4 regions of the Nocardioides ureilyticus genome follow, and region 4 is predicted to be linked to each of the others. Evidence: predicted binding sites of a transcription regulator. Region 4 holds the regulator's gene; each other region holds the start of a gene.
The links. The regulator LexA, encoded in region 4, represses DNA repair genes until DNA is damaged. The targets are predictions, from matches to a motif close to TCGAACANNTGTTCGA.
Positions count from the first base shown of each region.

Region 1: a site for LexA is predicted at 3,742-3,757, ahead of ACSMHG_RS16745 (HNH endonuclease signature motif containing protein). Genes of this name have one in related genera too.
Region 2: a site for LexA is predicted at 3,920-3,935, ahead of ACSMHG_RS06740 (HNH endonuclease signature motif containing protein). Genes of this name have one in related genera too.
Region 3: a site for LexA is predicted at 2,102-2,117, ahead of recA (recombinase RecA). Genes of this name have one in related genera too.

Region 1 covers NZ_JBNCOG010000037.1:4,182-11,110, forward strand. Annotated here, with positions in the region: gene ACSMHG_RS16725 (flavin monoamine oxidase family protein) at 1-846, opposite strand, end outside; gene ACSMHG_RS16730 (DUF6226 family protein) at 1,006-1,680, shown strand; gene ACSMHG_RS16735 (hypothetical protein) at 1,757-3,034, opposite strand; gene ACSMHG_RS16740 (SigE family RNA polymerase sigma factor) at 3,031-3,519, opposite strand; gene ACSMHG_RS16745 (HNH endonuclease signature motif containing protein) at 3,833-5,086, shown strand; gene ACSMHG_RS16750 (MFS transporter) at 5,172-6,473, opposite strand; gene ACSMHG_RS16755 (alpha/beta hydrolase) at 6,542-6,929, opposite strand, start outside.
Region 2 covers NZ_JBNCOG010000009.1:5,655-12,583, forward strand. Annotated here, with positions in the region: gene ACSMHG_RS06730 (glycosyltransferase family 2 protein) at 1-914, shown strand, start outside; gene ACSMHG_RS06735 (DUF5719 family protein) at 911-2,293, shown strand; gene ACSMHG_RS06740 (HNH endonuclease signature motif containing protein) at 2,509-3,762, opposite strand; gene ACSMHG_RS06745 (metallopeptidase family protein) at 4,204-4,647, opposite strand; gene ACSMHG_RS06750 (DUF3499 domain-containing protein) at 4,696-5,058, shown strand; gene ACSMHG_RS06755 (phosphomannomutase/phosphoglucomutase) at 5,092-6,477, shown strand; gene ACSMHG_RS06760 (Trm112 family protein) at 6,477-6,653, shown strand; gene ACSMHG_RS06765 (SIS domain-containing protein) at 6,661-6,929, shown strand, end outside.
Region 3 covers NZ_JBNCOG010000002.1:50,078-57,006, reverse strand. Annotated here, with positions in the region: gene ACSMHG_RS01635 (ABC transporter permease) at 1-389, shown strand, start outside; gene ACSMHG_RS01630 (ABC transporter permease) at 386-1,189, shown strand; gene ACSMHG_RS01625 (DinB family protein) at 1,257-1,865, shown strand; gene ACSMHG_RS01620 (DUF3046 domain-containing protein) at 1,876-2,070, shown strand; gene recA (recombinase RecA) at 2,253-3,302, shown strand; gene ACSMHG_RS01610 (regulatory protein RecX) at 3,357-3,992, shown strand; gene ACSMHG_RS01605 (polyphosphate kinase 2 family protein) at 4,004-4,885, shown strand; gene ACSMHG_RS01600 (HipA family kinase) at 4,882-5,679, shown strand; gene ACSMHG_RS01595 (DUF3037 domain-containing protein) at 5,676-6,056, shown strand; gene ACSMHG_RS01590 (hypothetical protein) at 6,075-6,773, opposite strand; gene ACSMHG_RS01585 (sirohydrochlorin chelatase) at 6,894-6,929, opposite strand, start outside.
Region 4 covers NZ_JBNCOG010000015.1:60,157-67,085, reverse strand. Annotated here, with positions in the region: gene ACSMHG_RS10440 (LysM peptidoglycan-binding domain-containing protein) at 1-173, opposite strand, end outside; gene ACSMHG_RS10435 (SDR family NAD(P)-dependent oxidoreductase) at 541-1,359, opposite strand; gene lexA (transcriptional repressor LexA) at 1,525-2,262, shown strand; gene ACSMHG_RS10425 (phosphatase PAP2 family protein) at 2,352-3,125, shown strand; gene ACSMHG_RS10420 (MXAN_6640 family putative metalloprotease) at 3,152-4,651, shown strand; gene ACSMHG_RS10415 (alkaline phosphatase D family protein) at 4,768-6,453, shown strand; gene ACSMHG_RS10410 (alkaline phosphatase family protein) at 6,453-6,929, shown strand, end outside.

The sequences.
Region 1 (6,929 bases), on a different contig from region 4:
GGTGAGCTGGTCGCGCCAGGCCGGCAGCGGTGGGTCGTAGCGAAGACGTCCGGCGAGGGTCGGCGGAAGGGCGACCACGACGCGGTCAGCAGCGAAGCCCTCGCCGGCGTGGGTAGTCACAGTGACGCCGGTGTCGCCATGGGCGATCATCGCGACCGGCGTCGAGAACCTGACGTCCAGGCCGACGGCGAGCCGATCGGCGACGACAGCGGCACCACCGACGACGCGGTCCTGCTGCGCGCCTCGGTCAACCGCGAGGAGGGTCTCGAGATCGGTGTTGCTCACCGCGTAGAAGAGCGCGTGCAGCAGCGAGAGGTCGCTCGCATCGGCGGAGAAGACCGCCTCGGTGGCGACGCGGAAGTAGGCCCGTCCGCTCGGCGTGCGCAGGTTGCGTCGGATCCAGGTCTCGAAGGTCTGCCCGTCCAACAGCTCGGCTCTCGGGTGCCCCCAGGGCTGGTCGGGATCGACGGCTCGCGCGAGCCGGCCGAACCGCGCGAGGCCCTGAGCCAGGTCGGCGAGCGCGACGGGGTTGAGACGCGGGACGGCGCCTTTGGCGCCTTCCACGAGGACTCTCCTGCGACCGAGCTGGACCAGCACCTTCCCCGCGTCGTTCCAGGTGCGGACGGTCTCCAGCCCGAGCTCCTCGACGAGCGCGTGCATCCGGGTGTGGCCCTCGCCGATCCAGGTCCCCCCGAGGTCGATGGGGAACCCCTCGATCTCGCCGCCCTCGAGCCGGCCACCGACCCGGTCGCGGGCTTCGAGGACGACCACCTCCGCTCCGGCCCGCCGGAGCTCGTGCCCGGCGGCGAGCCCCGCCAGCCCGGCGCCGACGACCACGACCTTCATGCGCTGCTCTCCAGACCCTCGACCGACGCCGGCCAATCTAGCGACGCGGCGGCCCGGCCCGGGCGTGGCCGATCGCTCGTCCGGATCATCGACCGAGCCGTTCGCTGCGACGTCGGCCGTATGTCGCTCGATAGCCGGACCCCCATGGCAGACGATGGCGTGGTGACGTACTCGCCACCCCCGTCCCCACCGTGGCTCGACGACCTCCTGACAGAGGTCGACCGCGAGTTCGCGGTCACGGGAGTCGACACGCCGGGGTGGCCCGATCCTCATCCGGACCGGGAGCCGCTCGAGGAGGAGTACTCGCGCTGTCTCGACCCCGGCAAGTACCTGATCCTTCCCGCGCGGGTCGAGGCGTGGGCACGGGTGGTGACGGCGCGCGGGCTCGCAACGGTCGACGAGCCCGATCTCTCCGTGTGGCGCGGCTCCCGGCGCCTCCCCGACCAGACCGGTCCGGTCCGCCGGTTCACCCCGACGCAGCCGGACGGCGCGACGCTGCTGGCGGCGACCGCCGTCGTTGACGGTGAGCCCTTCGGTATCGACCTCGGCATCGCCTGTGCAGGCACGACGGTGGCGTTCCTCGACGCGCTGCCGGATTGCGGATGCGACGCCTGCGACTGGGGTTCCGCCGACCTGCTCCGGGAGCTGGACGACTGGTTCCTCACCGTCGCGAGAGGGGGCGTCCTCCATGCTCGATCGGACGGCGCCTCGATCACGCAGACGCGGGACGGATGGGCGGGTTCCGGGGACAGCCACCGACTGGAATGGTGGCTCGACGAATCCATACCGGCGCCGCTCGGCGTCGAACGCTGGATCGGATCGCCCTGGCTGTAGCCCCGTCGTCGTCGGGCTGGTGCCGCGCGTCTTCCCGTGTCGCACGCGCCGCTCGCAGGAGGAGACTGGCGGCGGGTCAGTCCATCAGTGAGGGCGCGATCGAGATGTCGGCCAGGTGCTGGTCGCCGCTGGCGATGCGTTCGAAGGCGCCGTCCCCGTACCGCCAGGCGACCAGGTGCCAGGTCTCGGCGGGCGGCGTCGGAACCTCGTGGTCACGCGGTCCGACCTTCAGCACCACCGTGTCCGGGTCCAGGAAACCCATGGCGGTGAGACGACCGTTGTCGCTGTAGACGGCACCCCGGTCGTCGATGGGGGCGTACGCGACGATGTCACCGGTGGCGGCGTCGACGACGACAGGGCCACTTCGAGGGCCTGCGTCCGGGGCGCTGTAGCTGTCGAGGCTGCCCGTGGTGCACGCGACGAGTCCGTGCGCTGCCACCAGACGCTCGCACTGGGGGAACGGGACCTCGCGCACGGCGCGCTCGCCATCCCAGGTCACCAGCGTGCTGCGCGGGTAGTCGTTCTGGTGGACCGGGCCGTCCGGGTCGATCCCGAAGACGTCCGTGACTCCTTCCTGAGTGCCGTAGTCCGCGGGGCGGGCGTCACCGTCCAGTCCGATGACCCACGGCTCGCTCCAGTGCAGGGCCAGGAGCGCATCGTCGTCAGACAGCCAGCGCAGTTCGGGTGCATAGTCCCACGGCGGCGCGAGCTCGGCGGGCCAATCCAGGACGGCGACCTCGCCGGTCGTGACGTCGAGGACGCTGATCCCGGCATCCGTGCTCACCGCGACCCTCGTGCCGTCGGCGGAGATCGCGACAGGGGCAGCCGGGTACGGCGTCTCCTCGAGTATCGCGAAGGCCGCCGGCGCACTTCGCCACCGGCCATCGGTGCCCAACAGCCGCACCCCAGCTCCCACCTCGGGCCAGGCCACCACCACTCCCGACATCGGGTCCTCGCCGACAGGGTTGGCGCCGGGCTCGATGTCCGGCTGGAGGCGACCACCCGACCCGACCAGGCTCGTGAACTCGACGTCGCTGAGCGGCGCGGCCGGGAGGTCGAACGGGTCCCACACCGGCTGCGTGGCCGCGCCGGCTCCTTCCACAGTGGCGGGCGGCGTGGCCACGGCGTCGGTCGACGGCGTATCCACAGGTCCGACGTCGGCGCGGCGAGCGTCGGGGACGTCTCCGATCTGCGCTATCCCCGCGGCGACGAGGACGACGAACGCAGCCGCCCCCGCCACGGCGATCGCTCGGCCCCGGCGTCGCCGTCGGCGTGCCTCGCCCAGGACAGCCGCTTCGAGGTCGACCGTCACGTGATCCGTTGCCGCCCGGAACGCCGCGCGCATGTCGGTCATCGTGGTCCTCCGATCAGGTCATCGAGCTCGGGAGCGACCTGGCGCAACCGACCCAGCGCAGCGGCATGGGTGCTCTTCACGGTGCCGACGGTGACCCCCAGGATCTCCGCGGTCTCCCGCTCGGTCAGGTCGTCGAAGTAGCGCAGCACCAGGACGGCGCGTTGGCGGGCGGTGAGCCTGGCGAGCGACTGGTGAATGACCAGCGTCGTCTCGGTCTCGGCGAGGTCAGCAGGCACGTCTGGGAGCGTGGCGACCGTCGTCTCGCGAAACCGCCGCCACCACGACACGTTGTCGCGGACGATGATCGTCCGTGCGTACGCCGTCGGGTGGCTGTCCCGCAGTCGGCTCCACCGCAGTCCGACCTTGACCATCGCTTCCTGCGCCAGGTCCTCGGCACGCTGGAGGTCACCCGTGAGCAGGTACGCAGACCGCGTCAGCCGGTTCTGGTTGGCCCTGACCCATTCCGCGAACTCGGTGTCGCCCATTCGCCCTCCGCCCATGGCACTCGTGGAGGGAACGCCGTGGAAGGCCGAATGGTTGTGCCTCGCCGAGAACTTCTCGCGACCCGACAGCCGGTCAGCGACGAGTCACGAAGATGCCACGCGCGACGGCTCCCGCGACAAGGCATGCCGTGAGTACGGCGGTGACAGCGCGGGTCGTAAGCAAGCACGGGACGTGCCCGGAAGTCATGCCGACCACTCCTCCACTCGCACACCCGCTCGAAAATAGTGCCAAACATGTGAGAAGGCCGCCTGAATCTCGCGCTCAAATGTCGGTGGCGACGGCTTCACTGGGGTCATGGCCAAGGACCTGCGACCCGGCGGAGACCACCCGGTCTCCCGCACGGTCGCGCGGCTGCACGCGGAGCTGGACGGGCTGGCCGAGGTCCCGTTGTTCGGCCTGGGGCCTGAGGAGACCGGCACGACGCTGGTGGAGCTGACGCGCTTGGCGGCGCAGGTCGCGGAGCTGGAGCTGCGGGTGGCTGCGCACGCTGGTGAGGTCGGTGTTGAGCAGCAGAGTGGCGCCACCTCCACGGCCAGCTGGTGGGCCCACGCCACTCGGCAGGACCGGCGTGCTGCCGCCGGCCGGGTCCGGCTGGCTGACGCGTTGGGGCGGTTCCACCTCGTCCGGGGTGCGCTGGCTGCTGGTGGGGTGAACGCCGAGCAGGCCCGCGTCATCACCCGCGCCCTCGACGCACTGCCAGACGACCTCGACGCCGACGTCTACGAGCGCGCGGAGAAGCACTTGGTGGCCGAGGCGGCCCACCACGACCCCACTGCGTTGCGGGTGATCGGCAAGCACCTGCTCACCGTGGTCGCCCCCGAGGTTGGCGAGGCCCACGACGCCCGTGCGTTGGAGCGCGAGGAGCAGGCCGCTGCGGCGCGGGCGTTCCTCACGATCTGTCCCGACGGCCGCGGGAGCATGGTGGGGAAGTTCAGCGTCCCCGAAGCGCAGGGACAGATGCTCCACAAGGCCCTGTTGGCGCTCTCGGCGCCCAAGCACGTCACCGCCACCGACGGCGCCGGCACCTACGAACGCCGCCCCTCACCCGAACGCCTCGGCACGGCATTGGTCGAGCTGATCGAGCGGTTCCCCGCCGACCGGCTCCCCGACCTCGGCGGCACCAACGCCACCGTCGTGGTCACCATGGACCTCCACACCCTCCTCGGCGGCCTGCGCCACGCCTCCCTCGACACCGGCGGCGTCATCTCCGCCGCCCACGCCCGCCGCATCGCCTGCGAAGCAGGCATCATCCCCGCCGTCCTCGGCACCCACAGCGAGGTCCTCGACCTCGGCCGCACCACCCGCCTCTTCACCAAAGCACAACGCACCGCACTCAACCAGCAACAACCCACCTGCACCGCCCAAGGCTGCGACTGGCCCGCATATCTCTGCCACGCCCACCACGACCGGCCCTGGCACTCAGGCGGCGGGACCGACCTCGCCAACGCCCGCAACCTCTGTCCCCACCACCACGCCCGCATCCACGACCCCACCTACGCGACAGAGCGACACCCCGACGGCAGCGTCACCTTCCACCGACGGGTCTAGGCCGACGGCACTACACGCGTGGTCTCGACAAGCTCGACCACCGAAACAGGACGTGGTCTCGACAAGCTCGACCACCGAAACAGCCCTAGGACTCTCCTTCTGCGGCGCGGACGGCTCGCTCGGCGACGGCGTGCTCGTCGGTGCGGTCGTCGTAGGCCCAGAAGTCACGTAGCCACACGGCGGTCAGCGCGACGCCCGCGATGCAGGCGACGCCGCCGCTGCTGATCGCGCCGCGCACCGACCACAGGTCGGCGGTCACCCCGGCGCGGACCTGGCCGCCCAGCGGGCCGAGGGAGTACGACAGCATCTCGATCCCGGCGAGCCGGCCCCGCATGCCCTCCGGGATGGTCTGGCTCCACACCGTGCTCCGGAACACCCCCGAGATCATGTCGGCGAGCCCGGACAGCCCGAGGAAGAGCAGCACCAGCCAGAACGACGGCATCACCCCCGCCAGCGCCAGGCACCCGCCGTACGCCGCGGCGGCGATCACGATCGCGCGGCCGTGGTGGTGCACGCGGCTGGTCCAGCCGCTCGTGGCGGTGGCGACCATCGCGCCGACCGTCTGCGCGGCGTAGAGCAGGCCCAGCAGCTCGGGGTTGTCGAAGACCTCCTCGACCAGCGCCGGGAAGAGCACGACCGGCATCGCCAGCAGCATCGCGGCGATGTCGACCAGGTAGGTCCCGAGCAGGTCGCGGCGCGCGAAGGCGTAGCCGATGCCCTCGCGGATGCCCGCCAGGCTCGGCGGCGTCGTCGCCGCCCGGTGTGGGTAGGGCCGCATCCGGACGTAGAGCAGCGTCGCCACCACCAGGCCGGCGATGTCGATGACGAAGCACCACCCCAGGCCGACGTAGGCGATCAGCAGGCCGCCGATCGCCGGCCCCACGAGCACGCCGACCTGGATCCCGAGGCTGCCGAGGGCGTTGGCCGCCATCAGCTGCTCGTGGCGCACCGTGCGGGGCAGCAGCGCCTCCCGCGAGGGGCGCTGCAGCGCCGAGGACGACACGAGGAAGACCGCGACCACGAAGACGACCCACACGTCCGGGTCGTCGCGGAAGGCGTTGGCCGCCAGGACCGCCGTGAAGAACGCTTGCGCGATGCCGGTCCCGATGAGCAGGCGACGGCGGTCCACGTGGTCGGCCAGCGCCCCGCCGTAGAGCCCGAAGACGACCAGCGGCACCAGCTCCACGAGGCCGATCGCGCCGACCGCGAAGTTCGACCCGGTCAGCGTGTAGACCTGGTACGGCACCGCGACGTAGGTGACCATCGCGCCGAAGTAGAAGACCGTCCCGGCCCAGAAGAGGAGCCGGAAGTCGCGGGACTCACGCAACGGCGAGACGTCGACCCGTAGCCCACGCAGGTGCTCCCGAACCCGTTCGGACCAGGTCATGCGGTGCTCACGACGGGTCATCGTCGCACCGCGCGGCCGCCCGCGGCGCGGGCGGGTCGCCGGGCGGGTCAGGCCGTGAGGTGGCGCACCAGGAAGGAGACCTGGTGGGCGAGGACCGCGTCGAACCACTGCTTGCCGGGGTAGACGTCGAAGTGGTCGCAGGGGTAGTGCCGCACCTCCGCCCGCGCCTTGAACGCCGCCTTGGCCGCCGCGTGCGGGGGCGCGCTGCGGTCGAAGTCGGCGATCTGCACCAGCAGTGGGCAGCGGACCTCCTTGGCGGTCCGGATCGGCCGGTGCCCGCCCAGCTCCAGGCCGATGGAGGCGTCCACCTCGTTGCGCCAGCTCGGGCCGGCGATGGCGAGGTAGTCCTCGTACGCGCCCTCCAGGGTCAGTGCGCCCAGCTCCCCCGGCCGGGCGACGACCGGCATAATCCGGCCACCGGAGACCCGGCTGCGC
Region 2 (6,929 bases), on a different contig from region 4:
CGACGGTCGACGGCCTCGACCTCCTTGCCGGCCGGCTCGGTGGCCTGGCCGACGCCCTCGGCGCGCCGTGGTGGCTCGGCGTCGTCGTGCCCGCGCTGGCCTTGGCCGCGCTCGTCCCGCGGAGCACCCGCGTGCCGGTCCTGGTCTGCTGGATCGTCGCGGCCGTGGCGGCGGGCACCGCCGCGGTGCTCTCGACGGTCACCCTCTCCCTCGCGGCGGTCGAGGTCGGCCCCGCGCTCGGCGTCCTGGTGCTCGTGCTGCACGGCGCCTTCGTCGTGGCCGCGGTCCTCGGCGGTCAGGGAGCCCCGCGGCGGGTCGCGGCGGTCCTGACGGCGGTCGCGAGCGTGGTGCCGCTCGGTGGCCTGGCGTGGTTCCTCACCGTCGACAGCCGGCTCGACGACGAGCCGACCGACGGCATCCCGGCGTACATGGTCCAGGCCGCGACCGCCGACGAGAGCCGCGGGATCCTGGTCCTCCGCGGGTCGGTCGAGGACGGCTTGCGCTGGGTGGTTCGGCGCGGCGACGGCGTCACGCTGGGCGAGGACGAGATCCTCGCGCTCGCGCCGGAGGACACCGGCCTCACCGACGACGTCCGCGCCCTGGTCTCCCGCCCCACCCCCGCGCTGGTCGGCGACCTCGCCGACCGAGGGATCGAGTACGTCGTGCTGCCGGCGCCCGCGGACGGCGACGTGGCGGCCGCCCTCGACGCGACCGCCGGCCTGGACCAGGCGAGCGCCGGTGAGCTCGGCATGCGCGCCTGGCAGGTCGACCGTCCGGTGGCCGAGGACGCTGTCGACGGACCCGGGTCGTGGTGGCGGGTGCTGCTGCTGGTCGTCCAGGGCGTGGCGTTGGTGTGGGTACTGGTGCTGTGTGCGCCGACCACCCGCCGGGTCGTGGAACGGAAGAGAGCATGAGCGCCTCGAGCCGGCGGCCGGCGCGGTCCACCCGCTGGCGTCCGGACGTGACCGTCGTGCTCGCGGTCGTGCTGCCGCTCGTCACCGGCGGCGCCGTCCTGCTGACCGGCACGGAGCCGCCGTCGGCGCCGGGCCGGCCGCCGACGGAGACGGCGCTGTCCGCGGTGTCGCTCGTCTGCCCCCCGGGTCGGTCGGGACCGACGCCGACCCTGGTGACCAGCGGCGCGGGTGGCTCGGGGCGGCTGGAGGTCGCCGGCGAGCGGGTCCGGGTGCGCGCCGGTGAGGTCGCGGCCGTCGACACCGACGACGGCCCGGTCGTGGTGGAGGGCCAGGACGGGCTGGCTCCCGGCCTGGTGGCGAGCAGGTTCGACGAGCAGCCGCTGGCTGCCACGGAGTGCCGGGCGCCCGCTCCCGAGCAGTGGTTCACCGGTGCCGGTGCCGCGGCGGGGCACTCCTCGGTGATCGAGCTGGTCAACCCGGACAACGGCCCGGCGATCGTCGACGTGGTGGTGACCGGCCGGTCCGGCGTCGTCGACGTTCCGGCGCTCCGTGGCGTGTCGGTCCCGGGGGGCGAGGCGCTGCGGCTGGACCTGGCCGAGATCGTGCCGCGCCGTGACGAGCTGGCGCTCCGGGTGACCACGCAGCGCGGCCGGGTGCACGCGTCGGTCCTCGACACGGTCGACGAGCTGGGCGCCGGTGTGCGTGCTCAGGAGTGGTTGTCCGGGCAAGCCGAGCCGCAGGCGGAGTCGACGCTGCTGGGCCTGCCCGCGGGGCCCGGCGCGCGGACGCTGCTGCTGGCCAATCCCGGCGACTCGGAGGTGCGAGCGGCGATCCGGGTCGTGGGGGAGCAGTCGGTCTTCACACCCGAGGGCATGAAGGAGGTCCGTGTCGGCCCCCAGAGCGTGGAACGGGTCGACCTCGGCGTGGCCCTCGCCGGTGTTGCCCGCGACGGCGCGATCGGCCTCCAGGTGTCCGCGACCGCGCCGGTCACGGCGACGCTGCGCTCCTTCGTCGGCGGGGATCTCTCCCACGCCGTGCCGGCCGGTGCCTTCGCGGGGCCGACCACCGCGCTCGTGCCTCCCGGCACGAAGCGGCTGCTGGTCACCGGGGCGGAGTCGACGGGCGCGGTCGAGATCGTGGCCCAGGACGCCTCAGGCGAGGAGCTCGCCTCGCGCCGGGTCGGCCTCACGCCCGACCGCGGCTTCGCCGTCGACCTGCCCGACGGCACCGTGCGCCTCACCGTCACCCCCGAGCGCACTCCCGTGGTCGCGGCGGTCCTCGCCGGCGGGGACGGCGGCGGCACGAGCGTCGTCCGGCTGCGCGAGCTCGTGCTCTCCGGCCTGGTCCCCGCAGTCCGGCCAGGGCTCCCCGCGTCCTGAGCCCTGGCCGGGCCCGGTGGTCGGGCAGGCTGTTTCGGTGGTCGAGCTTGTCGAGACCACGTTCGGTGGTCGAGCAGGCTGTTTCGGTGGTCGAGCTTGTCGAGACCACGTCCTGTTCGGTGGTCGAGCTTGTCGAGACCACGGGCCTGTTCGGTGGTTGAGCAGGCTGTTTCGGTGGTCGAGCTTGTCGAGACCACGCGTGTAGTGCCGTCGGCCTAGGTCCGTCGGTGGAAGGTGACGCTGCCGTCGGGATGTCGCTGGGTGTCGTAGGTGGGGTCGTGGATGCGGGCGTGGTGGTGGGGGCAGAGGTTGCGGGCGTTGGCGAGGTCGGTGGGCCCGCTGGAGTGCCAGGGGGTGTCGTGGTGGGCGTGGCAGAGGTGGGCGGGCCAGTCGCAGCCGACGGTGGTGCAGGTGGGTTGTTGCTGGTTGAGTGCGGTGCGTTGGGCTTTGGTGAAGAGGCGGGTGGTGCGGCCGAGGTCGAGGACCTCGCTGTGGGTGCCGAGGGCGGCGGGGATGATGCCTGCTTCGCAGGCGAGGCGGCGGGCGTGGGCGGCGGAGATGACGCCGCCGGTGTCGAGGGAGGCGTGGCGCAGGCCGCCGAGGAGGGTGTGGAGGTCCATGGTGACCACGACGGTGGCGTTGGTGCCGCCGAGGTCGGGGAGCCGGTCGGCGGGGAACCGCTCGATCAGCTCGACCAATGCCGTGCCGAGGCGTTCGGGTGAGGGGCGGCGTTCGTAGGTGCCGGCGCCGTCGGTGGCGGTGAGGTGCTTGGGCGCCGAGAGCGCCAGCAGGGCCTTGTGGAGCATCTGTCCCTGCGCCTCGGGGACGCTGAACTTCCCCACCATGCTCCCGCGACCGTCGGGACAGATCGTGAGGAAGGCGCGCGCCGCAGCGGCCTGCTCCTCCCGCTCCAACGCACGGGCGTCGTGGGCCTCGCCGATCTCGGGTGCGATGACGGTGAGCAGGTGCTTGCCGATGATGGCGAGCGCCCTGGGGCCGTGGTCGGCGGCCTCAGTGACGAGGTGCTGCTCCGCTTTGGCCAGCACCTCAGTGTCGAGGTCGTCGGGGAGCGCGTCCAACGCCCGGGTGATCACGCGGGCCTGCTCGGCGTTCACCCCACCAGCAGCGAGTGCCTCCCGCACGAGGGGGAACCGCCCCAACGCCTCCGCGAGCCGCACCCGGCCGGCGGCGGCACGCCGGTCCTGCTTGGTGGCGTGGGCCCACCAGCTCGCCGTCGACGTCGCACCGGTCTGCTGCTCAACACCGACCTCACCAGCGTGCGCGGCCACCCGCAGCTCCAGCTCCGCGACCTGCGCCGCCAAGCGCGTCAGCTCCACCAGCGTCGCGCCGGTCTCCCCAGGCCCCAGGCCGAACAACGGCACCTCCGCCAGCCCGTCCAGCTCCTCACGCAGCCGCGCGACCGCACGCGAGACCGGGTGGTCTCCGCCGGGTCGCAGGTCCTTGGCCATGACCCCACTCAAGCACCCGCCACCGACAGTCCCAGATACTGTTTCCGCACGTCAGGGCCGGTCCGCGAGTTGTCCACAGGGCGCGTCCCGACCGTGATCTGCACAGGCGAGCGGGCTCGACCGCCGGGCCGGGTTGTGGTCTCGACAAGCTCGACCACCGAAGCCCTGCTCGACCACCAAAAGGGGCCGTGGTCTCGACAGGCTCGACCACCGAGAGTCGCCCTGCTCGACCGCCGGGCCGTGGTCTCGACAGGCTCGACCACCGAATGGGGCGTGGTCTCGACAGCTCGACCACCGAATGGGGGCGTGGTCTCGACAGGCTCGACCACCGAATAGAGCGTGGTCTCGACAGGCTCGACCACCGATCAGCCAGCTCGACCACCGAAAGGGGGCGTGGTCTCGACAGGCTCGACCACCGTGACAGGCACCCGGCCGCAGGCCTCAGTCCTCGTCGTCGCCGTACCGCGGATCGACGACGCCGGGCTCGACCCCGAGCAGCTCGGCGACCTGCTCCACCACCACGCCGTGCAGCAGCGCCTCCAGCTCCGAGCGGCTCTCGGCGCGGTGCTCGATCGGGCGCCGGAAGACGACGATGCGCGACGGTTCGCCTCCCGACCCGCGCACGAGCGAGGCGAGCGGCACCACCGGCGGGTCCCAGTCGTCCGGCACCTGAGGGGCGTCCTCGACGGCGTACTCCACCAGTCCGAGGTGGTCCTGCCAGCGGGTGTCGACCTCGGTGACGATGTCGAGCACGAGGTCGTCGAAGCGCTCCCGCGCGGTGCGCAGCTCCGGGCGGCCCGGCACCCGCGGCACGACGCCCGGCCCGCGCTGGCCACGGCCCCGGCGGTCGCGCGTGCGACGGTGGCGGGGCGCCGGCTGTTCCATCCCGCGAGCCTAGACCGAGCCGGCGCCCTCGGGAGGTACGGTCTGGGCGTGAGTACCGCCCGTCGTTGCAGCCGCACCGCCTGCGGCCGTCGCGCGACCAGCACGCTCACCTACGTCTACGCCGACCAGACCGCCGTGCTCGGGCCCCTCGCCACCTACGCCGAGCCGCATGCCTACGACCTCTGCGACGCCCACAGCGAGCGGCTCTCGGCCCCGCGGGGCTGGGAGGTGCTGCGCCTGGCCCCGGACCCGGCGGCCCAGGGACCCTCGACCGACGACCTGCTGGCGCTCGCGGACGCCGTCCGCGAGGCGGCCCGACCGGTCTCGCAGGTGGTGCGGCTCCCTCCCTCGGAGGAGGGCGGCCGGGAGCGTGGACGCCGCGGGCACCTGCGGGTGCTCAGCACCGACTGACGCAGTCGACGCGCGCATCGTTAGGGTGCGGCCATGGCCGACACCCTCGACCCGGCGAACGTCGCCGCCGTCTTCAAGGCGTACGACGTCCGCGGCACGGTGCCGGACCAGCTGGACGACGCGTTCGCCCGCGCGACCGGCCGCGCCTTCGTCGAGGTGGTCGGGGCCCGCACCGTGGTGGTCGGGCACGACATGCGCCCGAGCAGCCCCTCGATGGCCGCGGCCTTCGCCGAGGGAGCGACCGCCGCGGGCGCCGACGTGGTGCAGATCGGTCTGGCCTCCACCGACCAGCTCTACTTCGCCTCCGGCCACCTCGGCGTGCCGGGTGCGATGTTCACCGCCAGCCACAACCCCGCCCAGTACAACGGCATCAAGCTGTGCCGGGCGCACGCACAGCCGGTCGGCATGGAGAGCGGGCTGGGCGAGGTCCGCGACCTCGTCGGATCGGGTGCCCCGGCCGCCGCACCCCCGGACGGCCCGACCGGCTCCGTCACCGAGCAGGACGTGCTGGCGGCGTACGCCGAGCACTTGCTCTCCCTGGCACCGGTGCGTGGCCGCCGGCTCAAGGTCGTGGTCGACGCCGGCAACGGCATGGCGGGGCACACGGCACCGGCCGTCTTCCAGCGGCTGGGCCCCGGTCAGGTCGAGCTGGTGCCGATGTACTTCGAGCTCGACGGCACCTTCCCGCACCACGAGGCGAACCCGATCGAGCCGGAGAACCTCCGCGACCTCCAGGCCACGGTGCTCGAGACGGGCGCCGACGTCGGCCTGGCCTTCGACGGCGACGCCGACCGTTGCTTCCTCGTCGACGAGGAGGGACGCAACGTCTCGCCGAGCACGCTCACCGCGCTCATCGCCGCGCGGGAGCTGGCCAAGGAGCCCGGAGCGACGATCATCCACAACCTGATCACCAGCCGGGCGGTGCCCGAGCTGGTCGCGGAGCTGGGCGGCACGCCGGTCCGCACCCGGGTGGGCCACTCGTTCATCAAAGCGACCATGGCCGAGACCGACGCGGTCTTCGGCGGTGAGCACAGCGGCCACTTCTACTTCCGCGACTTCTGGCGCGCCGACTCCGGCATGCTCGCGGCGCTGCACGCGCTCGCGGCGCTGGCGGAGGTCGACGTCCCGCTCTCCCGGCTGCTCGCGCCGTACGAGCGCTACCCCGTCAGCGGGGAGCTCAACTCGACGGTCGGCGACCAGGCGGCCGTGCTGGCGCACCTCGAGGCGGCGTACGCCGGTCGCGAGGGGGTCGCCACCGACCACCTCGACGGGCTGACGGTGAGCCACGCAGACTGGACCTTCAACGTGCGGCCCTCGAACACCGAGCCGCTGCTCCGCCTCAACGCCGAGGGCAAGGACGAGCCGACCATGGCGGCCGTCCGCGACGAGGTCCTCGCCATGATCCGCCAGGAGGGCTGATGAACATCGACCAAGGGCTGCTCGACATCATCGTCTGCCCCCAGTGCCACGGCGACCTCCAGCCCGGCGAGCACGCCGGGGTCGAGGAGCTGGTCTGCCAGGGGGAGTGCGGCAACGCCTACCCCGTGCGGGACGACATCCCGGTGCTCCTGGTGGACGAGGCCCGGAAGCCGTGAGCCGGCGATGACCTGGTTCGACGAGTCCCGCCTCGACGACGAGACCGCGATCGGGGCGGCCGACCTGCGGTTCCGCACCCTCGCGGAGTCCGGCCCCCGGGTACGCCGGGAGTGCAGCGACGTGGCCGAGGCGGTGGCCGAGGCCGTCGCCCGCAACGGCGAGGCGCGCCCGCGTGCGGTCATCGCCGCCGGTCCGGACTCCCGGCTGCTGCGGGCCGTCCTCGAACCGTGGTGTCCCGTGCCGTTCGTAGCGTGGCCCGGCCCGACCCTGCCCGG
Region 3 (6,929 bases), on a different contig from region 4:
TGGCGCCGTTCGGGGTCTACGAGTCGTGGTGGGGCCCGTTCCTCGCCTTCCTCGCGCAGGTGCTGACAGGGATGGCCTTCGCCGGGCTCGTCTACGGCTTCACCGCCCGGCTCCGCTCGGAGTCGGCGTTCGGGGTCCTCTTCCGGCTGGTGGTCTTCCCGCTGTTCCTCTTCTCGGGCGCCTTCTTCCCGGTCGACAACCTCGGCGCGCTCGGGTCGTGGATCGCGCGGCTCACCCCGTTGTGGCACGGCGTGAACCTGTCGCGCATGTTCGCCCTCGACAACGTCACGTGGTGGCTGGCAGCGGTCAACACCTCGGTCCTGCTCGCGCTGTGCGTGGTCGGGTGGTTCTGGTCGGTCTCCGGCCTGCAGAGACGGCTGGTCGCATGAGCCTCTCCGTGCCGCGACCCTCCGGCTCACCCCTCACCGGGTCCCAGGCGCTGCGGTTGCTGGTGCTGCGCAACTACCTGGTCTTCCGACGCGCCTGGAAGATCTTCCTCACCGGCTTCCTCGAGCCGGTCTTCTACCTGCTCTCGATCGGCATCGGCGTCGGTCAGCTGATCGACTCCTTCGAGTTCAACGGGGAGACGGTGCCGTACGCCGCGTTCGTCGCGCCCGCGATGCTCGCGGCCTCGGCGTTCAACGGCGCGTTGCTGGACTCGACGTACAACGTCTTCTTCAAGCTCAAGTACGACAAGCTCTACGACCAGATCCTCGCCACGCCGCTCACGACCGGCGACATCGCGCGCTCGGAGATCGTCTGGGGACAGCTGCGTGGGGGGTCGTACTCCGCGGCGTTCCTGCTCGTCATGCTGGCGATGGGGCTGGTCGACTCGTGGTGGGCGCTGCTGGCGCTGCCGGCGGCGCTGCTCATCGGGTTCGCCTTCAGCGCGGTCTGCATGGCGCTGACCACCTTCATGACGAGCTGGCAGGACTTCGACAAGGTCACGCTGGTGCAGGTGCCGCTGTTCCTCTTCTCGGCCACGTTCTTCCCGATCACGGCGCTGGACGGCTGGCTGCGGTGGGTCGTGGAGTGCACACCGCTCTACCGCGGCGTCGTCCTCTGCCGTGAGCTGACGACCGGCGCGGTGTCGTGGGCGTCGGTGGTCTCGGTGGTCTACCTGGTCGCCATGGGCGCGGTCGGCCTGCTGGTCGTGCGCCGGCGGCTCGACGCGCTGCTGCTGACCTGACCGTGCCTCACCGGCGATCGGCAGGATCCGTGCGGTGCCCGCGCCCGGGACGGTGGAGGATGGCGCCGTGGGCACCTCGAACGGCGTCGAGCCGGACACGAAGGACTGGACCTGGGTGCTGCGTCGCCCCTGCCCCGACTGCGGCTTCGCGGCCTCGGCCGTGGTGCGGGAGGAGATCGGTGCGCGTGTCCGTGAGAACGCCGCCGTCTGGGCAGCGGTCCTGGAGGACCAGGCGGCCACCCGGCGCCCCGCACCGGGCACGTGGTCGGTGAGCGAGTACGCCTGCCACGTCCGCGACGTCCACGGGGTCTTCGGCGAGCGCCTGGCGCTGATGCTGTCCGAGGACCGGCCACGGTTCCCGAACTGGGACCAGGACGCGACGGCGGTCGGCGCGCGCTACGACCTGCAGGAGCCCGGGACCGTGCGCGCCGAGCTGCTCGCCGCCGCCCGGACGGTCGCGGCCGCCTACGACGCCGTGCCCGCGGCCGGGTGGGCCCGGAGCGGCGTGCGCACGAACGGCAGCGAGTTCACGGTCGAGACCCTCGGCCAGTACCACCTCCACGACCTCGTCCACCACGTGTGGGACGTCCGTGATGCGGTTCGACGCTCCGGCCCCGTCCCGGCCCCCGGGGCCGGCGGCGACCCCGCGGGTGGGGCACGCCCGCCCCGGCGGTGATGATGGAGGCATGCGACACACGGAGTTCTGGGCGCGTCTCGAGCATGCCTTGGGCGCCACCTACTACCGCACCTGGGCGGACCAGTTCGTGATGGCCGACCTCGGTGGCCGGACCGCACGGGAGGCGCTCGACGCCGGGGTGCCACCGAAGCAGGTGTGGGCGGCGGTGTGGGCCGCGCTCGAGCTGCCTGCGTCGGAGCGCTGACGCTCGTTCGCGCCCGGCGTGGCGGCGCGGCTCGAACACGTGTTCGGGCTAGGTTGGTCGCACAGGCATGACGCGGGCCGAGGTGGTCCACAGGCGTCGACCGCGCTGACCAGGCGTTGTCGGTGGCTCGTCCTAGCGTCGTCGACGTGCCTGCAACCCGACGAGAGACAAGGAAGAACACCATGGCTGGTGGAGACCGCGACAAGGCGCTGGACGCAGCGCTCGTCAACATCGAGCGGCAGTTCGGCAAGGGCTCGGTCATGCGCCTGGGCGACGAGACCCGCGCGCCCCTCGAGGTGATCCCGACCGGGTCGATCGCGCTGGACGTCGCCCTCGGCCTGGGTGGGCTGCCGCGCGGCCGTGTGGTGGAGGTCTACGGCCCCGAGTCCTCCGGAAAGACCACGGTCGCCCTGCACGCGGTCGCCAACGCCCAGCGCGCCGGCGGCATCGTGGCGTTCATCGACGCCGAGCACGCGCTCGACCCGGAGTACGCCAAGGCACTCGGCGTCGACACCGACGCGCTCCTCGTCTCCCAGCCGGACTCCGGCGAGCAGGCCCTCGAGATCGCCGACATGCTGATCCGCTCCGGCGCGCTCGACCTGATCGTGATCGACTCGGTCGCCGCGCTGGTGCCCCGCGCCGAGATCGAGGGCGAGATGGGCGACAGCCACGTCGGCCTCCAGGCCCGCCTGATGAGCCAGGCGCTGCGCAAGATGACCGGTGCGCTGAACAACTCCAAGACGACCGCGATCTTCATCAACCAGCTCCGGGAGAAGATCGGCGTGATGTTCGGCTCGCCCGAGACCACGACCGGTGGCCGGGCGCTGAAGTTCTACTCCTCGGTCCGGCTCGACGTGCGGCGCATCGAGACCCTCAAGGACGGCACCGACATGGTCGGCAACCGCACCCGGGTCAAGGTGGTGAAGAACAAGGTCGCCCCGCCCTTCAAGCAGGCGGAGTTCGACATCATGTACGGCAAGGGCATCAGCCGCGAGGGCGGCCTGATCGATGTCGGTGTCGAGGCCGGTCTCGTCCGCAAGGCCGGTGCCTGGTACACCTACGAGGGCGACCAGCTCGGGCAAGGCAAGGAGAACGCGCGGAACTTCCTGCGCGACAACCCCGACCTGGCCAACGAGCTGGAGAAGAAGATCCTCGAGAAGCTCGGCGTCGGTCCGACGGTCGACCAGGAGGCCGACCTGCCGGCTGCGCCGGTCGGCGTCGAGGACTTCTAGATCTCGACAGGCTCGATCACCGAATCTCGACAGGCTCGATCACCGAGGTGACCGATGAGTGAGGCGTGCTCGGAGGACCGGCCGGCCCCCGACTGGCTGGGTGACGTCGGTGCCGGGGTGGACGCGTGGACCCGGCGCGCGTCCACGCCGGCACCACCGCCGGAGGACGCGGTCGCGGCCGGGCCCCCGGCGGATGCCGAGGCGGTCGCGCGCAAGATCCTGCTCGACCAGCTCACCGGGCAGGCCCGCTCCCGCAAGGAGCTCGCCGACAAGCTCGCCGCCAAGGACGTCCCGGTCGACCTCGCCACGCGGCTCCTGGACCGCTTCGAGGAGGTGGGGCTGGTCGACGACGCGGCCTTCGCCCGCGCCTGGGTGGGGAGCCGGCAGCCCGGCAAGAAGCTGGCCCGGCGAGCCCTGGCCCAGGAGTTGCGCCGCAAGGGTGTCGACGACGAGGTCGCCCGCGAGGCGCTCGACGAGATCGACCCGGCGGCCGAGGAGGAGGCTGCGCGCGCCCTGGTGCGCAAGAAGCTGCGCTCCCTGGCCCGCGTCGACGACGTCACCGCCACGCGTCGACTCGTCGGGATGCTCGCTCGCAAGGGCTACGGCTCCGGGCTCGCCTTCGCCGTCGTGCGTGAGGAGCTCAGCGCGGCCGGTCGCGACGAGGCAGAGGGGATCGACCCGGCGTCGTGAATGATGGGGCCATGTCCGACTCCAGCGCGCACCAGGTCCACCGGTCCGACCACCCGCTCCGAGTCTCGGCGGGCCGGGTCGACCTCCGGGCGTACCCCACCGACGCGACGCCGGACTTCACGGGCGGCAAGACGGAGGGCAAGGAAGCCCTCGCAGACCTCGGCTCTCCTCTCGCCGAGCTGCAGGAGCGGCTCTTCGCGCAAGGGCGGGCCGGCGCGCCGGCGCCGCAGCGGAGCATCCTGTTGGTGCTGCAGGGCATGGACACCTCGGGCAAGGGCGGCACGCTGCGGCACACGGTCGGGCTGATGGATCCGCAGGGGGTCCGCATCACCTCGTTCAAGGCGCCGACCGAGGAGGAGCAGGCCCACGACTTCCTGTGGCGCGTGCGGCGCGCACTGCCCGAGTGCGGCTACGTCGGGGTCTTCGACCGGTCGCACTACGAGGACGTCCTCATCCACCGCGTCCGCGAGCTGGCACCGGCGGAGGAGATCGAGCGTCGCTACGGCGCCATCGTCGATTTCGAGCGGGAGCTGGTCGACCGGGGCACGGTGGTCGTGAAGTGCCTGCTCCACATCTCGCCCGAGGAGCAGCGCGAGCGCCTGCTCGCGCGGCTCGACAAGCCGAGCAAGCACTGGAAGTACAACCCCGGTGACGTCGACGAGCGTGCTCTGTGGCCGGCCTACCGCGAGGCCTACGAGCTCGCCGTGGAGCGCACCCACAGCGACCACGCGCCGTGGTACGTCGTGCCGGCCGACCGCAAGTGGTACCGCAACCTCGCCGTCGGTCGCCTGCTGCTCGAGGTGCTGACCCGGTTGGACCCCCAGTGGCCCGCGGCCGACTTCGACCCGGAGTCCGAGCGCCGACGGCTGGTGGCGCAGGGACCGGTCACGTGACCGGTCTGCCGTTGGTCTCGGTGACCCGCTACGTCACGCCGCTGCGCGAGGGCGGGAGCCTGCCGGGCATCGTGGAGGGCGACGACCTCGGCACCTACGTCTGCAAGTTCCGCGGCGCGGGGCAGGGCCTGCGGGTGCTCGTCGCCGAGGTGCTCGCCGCCGAGCTGGCCCGCCGGATCGGCCTGCGCACGCCGCGACTGGTCGCGCTCGACCTGGACCCGGAGATCGCGCGGTACGAGGCCGACGAGGAGGTGCAGGAGCTCCTGGTCGCCAGCGTGGGGCTCAACCTCGGGGTGGACTTCCTGCCCGGCTCGTTCGGCTACGACGGCGAGGTCGGCGGCGCCGGCGCCGACCTGGCGGCGAAGGTGCTGTGGCTCGACGCGTTCTGCGCCAACGTGGACCGGAGCTGGCGCAATCCCAACCTGCTCGTGTGGCACGGTGAGCTCTGGGTCATCGACCACGGCGCCTCGCTGTACTTCCACCACGGCTGGCCCGGGGGTGCGCTGGAGCGGGACGGGGCGGCGGCGCGCTTCGCCGCTCAGCCGTGGAGCATGGACGACCACGTCCTGGCTGCGCACGCCGCCGCACTGCCGGCGGCGGACGCCGAGATCACGCGGCTGCTGCAACCGGAGGACCTGCCCGCCGTGGTGACTGCGGTGCCCGACGAGTGGCTCGAGCCGGTCCCCGGTGCGAGCACCCCGGAGGCGGTGCGTGCGGCGTACGTCGAGTTCCTCACGGCCCGCCTCGCGACCCGCACGTGGCTGCCGGCGCCGGCCGAGGGGATGGACCGATGAGTCGCCTGGCCTACCAGTACGTCGTGCTGCGGTGCGTGCCGCGCGTCGACCGGGAGGAGTTCGTCAACGTGGGCGTCGTCCTGTACTGCCAGTCGGCCGACTTCCTCCAGGCCTCGTGGCACGTCGACCGGGACCGGCTCCTGGCCCTCCACCCGCGCCTGGACGTCGACCAGGTCTGCGACGCGCTGGGTTTCGTGGAGGCGGTCTGCACGGGTGAGCCGCGCGGCGGCGCCGCTTCCGGCCATGCAGCCGGGCAGCGCTTCGGGTTCCTCAAGGCCCCCAAGAGCACCGTCGTCCAGCCGGGTCCGGTCCACGGCGGCCTCACGACCGACCCGGCCCGCCAGCTCGAGCACCTGAGGCAGGCGCTCGTGGGCTGACGGGCCGGGGGAGAGGCCTCAGTAGGCGCGCTTGGTGGCGATGTAGGTCGGGCTGGTGCTGGTGGCGAACCCGCCGCCCGCCGGCACGACGACGCGGTAGTGAATCTTGCCGCCGACCCTGGCGGGGGCCTTGACCCGTGCGGTGAAGGCGCTCTTGGCGTTGGTGCGGACCACGGAGAACTTGGTCCACTTCTTGCCGTTCTTGCGCTGGACGACGACCTTCTTCTTCTTGTAGCCGGGCTTGACCTTGCCCTCGATCAGCAGCTTGCCGCTCCGCTCGACCGGCTTGGTGCCCAGGTCGCGCTGGACCTTGAGGCCGGCGCTGTCCTCGGTGGGGGCGTAGGTCTCGTCGCCGGCGTAGAGCACGCGGTAGGTCGCGTTGCCCTTGGCCTTGATCGTCTCGTACAGGTAGGCCGAGTCCGAGGAGGCCACGGTCACCCAGCCGGACTTGCCGGCGAGCTTCCGCTGCACGGTCAGGCCGCCGTTGAAGACCCGCTCGCCGGAGGTCGTCTCGACGTTGATCTGCAGCGACACCGAGTCGTTGAACTTGGGCGCGCCGGGCTGGGTGCGGTAGCTGGAGGGCTCGAGCCAGGGCTCACCGGACGCCCCCACGATCCGGGTCGCCTCGGCCGCGGTGGCCGGCGTGGCGGTGAGGGCGCCCGCAGGGGCGAGGAGGGTGGCAGCGAGGGTGGCGGTCAGGAGGCGTCGTGCGCGCAAGGTCGTTCCCGTTCTAGGTCGTGGCGGTGCGCGACCCGAGCGGGTCGCGGACGGAACCTTCCCCGCTCGCCACGTCCCAAACGGGAGATGAGAGGTCTCTTTCCTCTCGCCCCGACCGGCCTAGACCGGGACCAGCTCGACGGCGCCCACGGCGTA
Region 4 (6,929 bases):
AGCACGGCGGTGAGGGCGAGCAGGAACACCACCAGGCGGCCACGGCGGGTCAGCCGGACACCACTCGCGCCGGCGCCTGCACCGGCTCCGACACCAGCACTGGCTCCGACGCCGGCCCGGCGGGCGGGAGCGATGCGGGTGGCGCGGGGAGCGTTGACGGTGATGGTGCTCATGGGGACCTCCTGGGGAAGTGGCGGTCAGCCTCGGGTCGTCTCGATCTCGGTCGTCCCGATGTCTAACCGCCCCCACCGACAACGGCCGGCGAGCGAGGGGCGGAGCGACGATCGAGCAGACGTTCGATCGAACATGTGTGCGACCTTAGAGCACCTGTTCGAACGAATCAAGGGTCGGCGCGAACAAATGTTCGAACAGCCCAGGGCGGAGGTGCCGTGTCCGGGAGCTGCTCACCGCGGCGCCGGGCGCGCGGGAGCCTCACGGCCATCCCTGACGCTCCTCGGGTGTTGCAACAGCCGCGAAGCGTCAGCATCCCAAGTGAACTTGGGATGCTGACGCCTCCCCGCCTTTCCTGACCGAGGCCGACTACGACCGCAGCCGGCGCCTCCCCTGCGCGGCGAAGGCGGCGAGCACCGGCCCGGTTAGCGACGGCGCCAGCTGGCCGGCGCGCATCGCCGCACCGCGCCAGCCGGGCACCGTGCGCACCACACGACGACTGCCCACCAGGTCGACCGCCGCGGCGGCGACCTCCTCGACGGTCAGCAGCCGGCCGCCCGAGGCCACCAGCCGCTTGCCGAGCCCGCGGTCGTCCATGCCGGCGACCATGTCGGTGTCCACGCCGTCGGGGCACAGTGCGTGGACCCGCACGCCGCGCGGGGCCTCCAGGGCGACCGACGAGGCGAGCGAGACCACCGCGGCCTTGGTCGCGGCATACAGGGAGAGCCCGGGCACCGGCCCGAGGGCGGACAGCGAGGCGGTGACCACGACGTCGCCACCGCTGGACCCGAACGCGTCGAGCGCAGCCCGGATGCTCCACGCCGCGCCGAGCAGGTTGACCTCGACGACCTTGCGGACCTGGTCGTCGCCCAGGTCGGCCAGCGCGCCGTCGTCCCCGACGCCCGCGTTGGCGAACCAGGCGGTGAGCTCGCCGTGCCGGGCCGCGGCCTCGGCGACCCGCCGGTGCGAGTCGGGGTCGCGCACGTCCTGCACCACCGCCTCCGCCGCTCCGATCTCCTCCGCCGTCCGCGCCAGCGCCTCGCCGTCGACGTCGGTCACCACGACGCGGAAGCCGCGCGCGACCATGAGCTCGGCGATCCCGCGGCCGATGCCGCGCGCCGCGCCAGTGACGACGGCGCTGCTGGGAGTGGCGGGAGTGGTGGCAGCACGGCGGGGAGAGGCGTCCATGACCGGATCATGCCAACCCGCCCGCGCGGGCCGCCGACACGCCCGTTCGAACAGATGTTTGAACGACAGGCCGGGAGTCACTACCGTGCTGCCAGCACCCCGCACCAGACTCATCAGCACCTGCATCGGCAGCACGCGTCCCGCGCCCACCCCGGAAGGCACCCCATGGCGAAGAACCCCGGCCCGACCAACCCCGGCCCCCAGGTCTCCGAGCTGCCCGACGGTGCGCCCGGCGTCACGGGCCTCACCCCGCGGCAGACGCGGATCCTCACCCACATCCGCGACTGCGTGGAGAGCCGGGGCTACCCGCCCAGCATGCGCGAGATCGGCGAGGCGGTCGGCCTCACCAGCTCCTCCAGCGTGGCCCACCAGCTGAAGGTGCTGGAGGAGAAGGGCTTCCTCAAGCGCGACCCCCACCGCCCGCGGGCGCTCGAGGTCTTCCTGCCCGAGGCGATGGCCACCCGCCGCTCGATCTCCAGCGGTGACGAGAGCTCCTTCGACGAGACCGGCGTGGGCGACGCCATGCCCGCCGCGCAGTACGTCCCGATGGTCGGCCGGATCGCCGCCGGTGGCCCGATCCTCGCCGAGGAGCGGGTCGAGGACGTCTTCCCCCTGCCCAAGCAGCTCGTCGGCGACGGCCAGCTCTTCCTGCTCGAGGTCGCCGGCGACTCGATGATCGAGGCCGCGATCTGCCACGGCGACTACGTGGTCATCCGCCAGCAGCCGACGGCGAACAACGGCGAGATCGTCGCCGCGATGATCGACGGCGAGGCGACGGTGAAGACCTTCCAGCGCAAGGACGGCCAGGTCTGGCTGCTGCCGCACAACGCGGCGTACGAGCCGATCGACGGCACCCACGCCACCATCCTCGGCAAGGTGACGGCGGTCCTGCGCCGGATGTGAGGCCGGTCGGGGCCGGAGCTGGGGAGATCGGGTGAAGGTCAGGGTCAAGCCTGATGCCTAATCACCTGTCTTGATGAGAGGCTAAGCGCGTGCCTCCCTCCACCAGCCCGACCGGACGCTCCCGCCTGCGGCGCGGGCTCGCCGAGCTCGCGCTGCTGGCGGTCCTCTACGTCGCCTACAGCGTCTCCCGGCACTTCGCCGACGACGCGATGGGGCCAGCACTGAGCCGGGCCCAGGAGCTGCTGAACGTCGAGCGGCTCGTCGGCCTGCACTGGGAGTTCGCCCTCAACCAGCTCTTCGTGGAGATCCGACTGGTGGGTCTGCTGTCGAGCTTCTGGTACGCGACCGCGCACTACGTCGTCACGGCCGGCGCCCTGGTCTGGCTCTTCCGGAAGGGCCCCCGCCGCTACGTCCCCGAGCGACGCGCGCTGGTCGCCGCGACCACCGTGGGCCTGGCGCTCTACCTGATGCTGCCGATGGCGCCGCCCCGCTTCGTCGACGGGTACGTCGACGTCCTCGCCCTCCACGCGACCGAGGGCTGGTGGGGCTCCGACGCCTCGGCGCCGCAGGGCCTCGGCGAGCTGACCAACCAGCTGGCGGCGTTCCCGTCGCTCCACGCCGGCTGGGCGCTGTGGGTGGCCATCATCGTCCAGCGCCACTCCAGCAGCCGATGGGCGCACGGCCTGGCATGGGCCCACGCCGCGATCACCGCGGTGGTGATCGTCGGCACCGGGAACCACTGGGTCCTCGACGTGCTGGCCGGCTGGGCCGTCATCGGCGTGGGTTTCGCCGTCGCACGGTGGATGACCCCGAGAATGACCCGTACGAGGCATGCGCACGAGCACCCCGCTCCTGTTGGCTGACCCTCCCCGCCGTACCTGGAGCCCCCATGCGCGCTGCCCGTCCCCTGCTCACCCTTGCCCTGGTCCTGGCGACCGGCGCCTCCCTCGCGGCGCCGGCAGCAGCCGGTCCCCGCGCGTCGGCTGACCGTCCGGTCGCCGAGCGCACGACCGGCCCCATGACCGAGCCCACGCCGCGGGCGCTCTCCAGCGCACGCCGGGCCCTGGCCCGCGCCGAGGCGGTGCTCGAGGGCCGCGGCGGCCCCAGCGCGACCCTCGCGCTGCGCGACCTCACGCTGCGCCGCTCGACCCTCACCGGGGCCGAGCGGGCCCGCGCCGACGCGCTGCTGCGGCGGCCGGCGACCAGCCAGGCGCGGTGCACCGCCACGATCTGCCTGCACTGGAACGCCAGCGACGTCGAGCCCGGCTACGTCGACGCCGTGATCGCCACCGTCGAGGGCCTCCAGCAGACCTACGTCGACGCGGGCTACCGGCCGGTCAAGCCCGACGGCAGCGCCGGCGGGAACGCCCTGCCCGACATCTACCTGCAGGACGTCGGCGCCGAGCAGCTCTACGGCTACTGCAGCCCCGACCAGCCGCCGGCCGACGGCCGCTACGACACCTCTGCCTACTGCGTGCTCGACGACGACTTCTCGCCGACGCAGTTCCGGCACGGCACGCCGCTGCAGAACATGCAGGTGACCGCCGCGCACGAGTACTTCCACGCCGTGCAGTTCGGCTACGACGTCGCGGAGGACGGCTGGTTCATGGAGGCCACCGCCACCTGGGCGGAGGACGAGGTCTTCGACGACGTCGACGACAACGTGGGCTACCTCGGCACCAGCCCGCTCTCGCACCCCGCGCGCTCGCTCGACCAGTACGGGGACGGCCACGAGTACGGCGGATGGGTCTTCTTCCGCTTCCTCACCGAGCGGTTCGACACCGAGGCGGGCGGCATGCCCACCCTGGTGCGGGACATGTGGCGGCGCGCGGACGACGCGCCCGGCGGCCCGAAGCAGTACTCCCTGCAGGCGGTCGCCAGCGAGCTCACCGCCCGCGGGACCAGCCTCGGCGCGGCGTACGCCGCCTTCGCGGTGGCCAACCGCCGGCCGGCGCAGGCCTACGCCGAGGGGGCCGCCAACCGCTACCCGACCGCGCCGCTGGGCCGGTTCAGCCGCAAGCGCGGTTGGTACGCCACGAAGCTGGACCACCTCGCCTCCGCCACCGGCCGCTTCCTGCCCAAGCGGGGCAGCCGGCGGCTGGCCGTCCGGGTCGACATGGCCGACCTGAGCCGCGGGTCCATCGCGCTGGTCACGGTCGTGTCCCGGTCCGGCTCCACGACGACCACTCCCATCCGGCTCGACCGCAGTGGCGCCGGCCGCCGCACCGTCCCCTTCACCCGGGCCAAGGTCGCCGCGGTGGAGGTGACCCTGGTCAACGCCAGCGGCCGCTCGCAGTGCTGGCGGTCCAAGTCCTCGCCGTTCTCCTGCATGGGGGTGCCGGTGGACGACAACCAGGTCGCGCGGGTGAAGGCCGTCGTACGCCGCTGAGCGCGCGCCCGGCTGCTGCCGGCCGAGCCCGGAACGTCCGGCGTCCGGCGGTTGAACAGACGGTGCTCACATCGCCAAGCTCGTCACGTCCGGCCGCGAGTGTCGTTCACTGAGGCGTGAACACCACCACGACCGTCGGTCGTCGCACCGTCGTCGCCTCCGGGGCCACCGGCCTCGGCGTCGCGACGGTGGCCGGCACCTCGACCCCCGCCATCGCCGCCGCCCGGCACCGCGTCTTCCAGCACGGGGTCGCCTCGGGCGACCCGCTGCCCCACGCCGTGCTCATCTGGACCCGCGTGACGCCGACCCGGTCGGCGAAGCCGGGGTCGGGCAAGGGCCCGCGCGCCGAGGTGCGCTGGGAGGTCGCCCGCGACCGGCGGTTCCGGAAGGTGGTGCGCCGCGGCCGCTTCGTCACCAGCGCCAGCCGCGACCACACGGTCAAGCTCGACGTCACCGGCCTGGCGCCGGAGAGCTGGTACTACTACCGCTTCAGCTACGGCGGCCAGCGCAGCCGCGTCGGCCGCACCCGCACGGCACCGGCCCCGGAGGCCACGCCGGACCACCTCCGCTTCGGCGTCGTCTCGTGCTCGAACTGGCAGGCGGGGTACTTCAGCGCCTACCGCCACCTCGCGGCCCGCGACGACCTCCACGCGGTGCTGCACCTCGGCGACTACCTCTACGAGTACCCCGCCGGTGAGTACGGCGCCGGCAGCGACCAGATCGTCCGCCGCCACCAGCCGGCCGGTGAGATCGTCACGCTCGCCGACTACCGCCAGCGGCACGCGCAGTACAAGACCGACCCCGACCTGCAGGACCTGCACGCGAAGGCGCCGTTCGTCACGATCTGGGACGACCACGAGACGACCAACGACTCCTGGCGTGACGGCGCGGAGAACCACACCCCCGGCTCCGGTCCCGGCGGCGAGGGCGGCTGGCCCCGGCGCCGGGCCCGCGCCCACCGCGCGTACGACGAGTGGATGCCGGTCCGCCTCGACGGCACCGCCCGGCTCGGCGACGGCACCCGGCTCTACCGCCGGCTCACGTTCGGCCGCCTGGCGGAGCTGAGCATGCTCGACCTGCGCACCTACCGCGACGAGCAGGTGCTGGTCCCGGGGGTCGACCCGGCCGTCAGCGACCCCGACCGCACCATCACCGGCCGCCAGCAGATGGACTGGCTGAAGAAGTCGTTGGCCCGCGACCGCGCCCAGTGGAAGCTGGTCGGCACCTCGGTGATGATCACGCCGGTCACCTTCGCGGCGTTGCCCAACGACCTGATCGGGCCGATCAGCGACGTCACCGGCCTGCTGCCGCGCGACGGCCTGCCGTACAACGTCGACCAGTGGGACGGCTACACCGACGACCGCCGCGAGCTGTTCACCCACATCCGCGACCGCGGCATCAAGGACACGGTCTTCCTCACCGGCGACATCCACTCCGGCTGGGCGTGTGACCTGCCCTACGACCGCGGCGCCTACCCGCTGGCGAGCGAGACCGCCGGCGTGGAGTTCGTGTGCACCTCGGTGACCTCGAACAACCTCAAGGACATCATCGGCGCCCCGCCGCGCACCGCCAGCCTGGCGGTCGAGGGGGCGATCCGGACGGCGAACCCGCACATCAAGTACCTCGACTTCGACAGCCACGGCTACTCGGTCCTCGACGTCACCCCCGCGCGGGCGCAGATGGACTGGTACGTCATCGGCTCCCGGACCGACCGGCGCACCGGCGCCACCTGGTCCCGGTCGTTCGCCACCCGGGCCGGCACCAACAAGGTCGTCGCCGTCGACGGGCCGGTGAACGGCTGATGTGCGCACCGACCTCCCCGAACGGCGCCGCCGTCGCTACTGACGCCGCCGGCGCCCTGGCTCCCCGGGCGACCGACCGCCGTACGCTGCTGAAGGTCGCCGGCGCCGGTGGCGCGGCGCTGACCTTCTCGACCGCGGTCGGCGCGCTCGAGGGCCCGGCCCACGCGGCCGGCCGCCGCAACCGCCGCCGGGCCTACGTGCTCGTCGTCGACGGCTGCCGACCCGACGAGATCGACAGCGGGCTGATGCCGAACCTCGCGGCCCTGCGCGCCGGCGGCCGCCACTTCCCGCGGGCGCACTCGATGCCCGTGATGGAGACCCTGCCCAACCACGTGATGATGATGACCGGCGTGCGGCCCGACCGCAGCGGCGTGCCCGCCAACGAGATCTACGACCGTCGGCTCGGCGAGCTGCGGACGATGGAGCGGGCGAACGACATCAAGGTCACCACCGTGATCGAGCGGCTCAACCGGAAC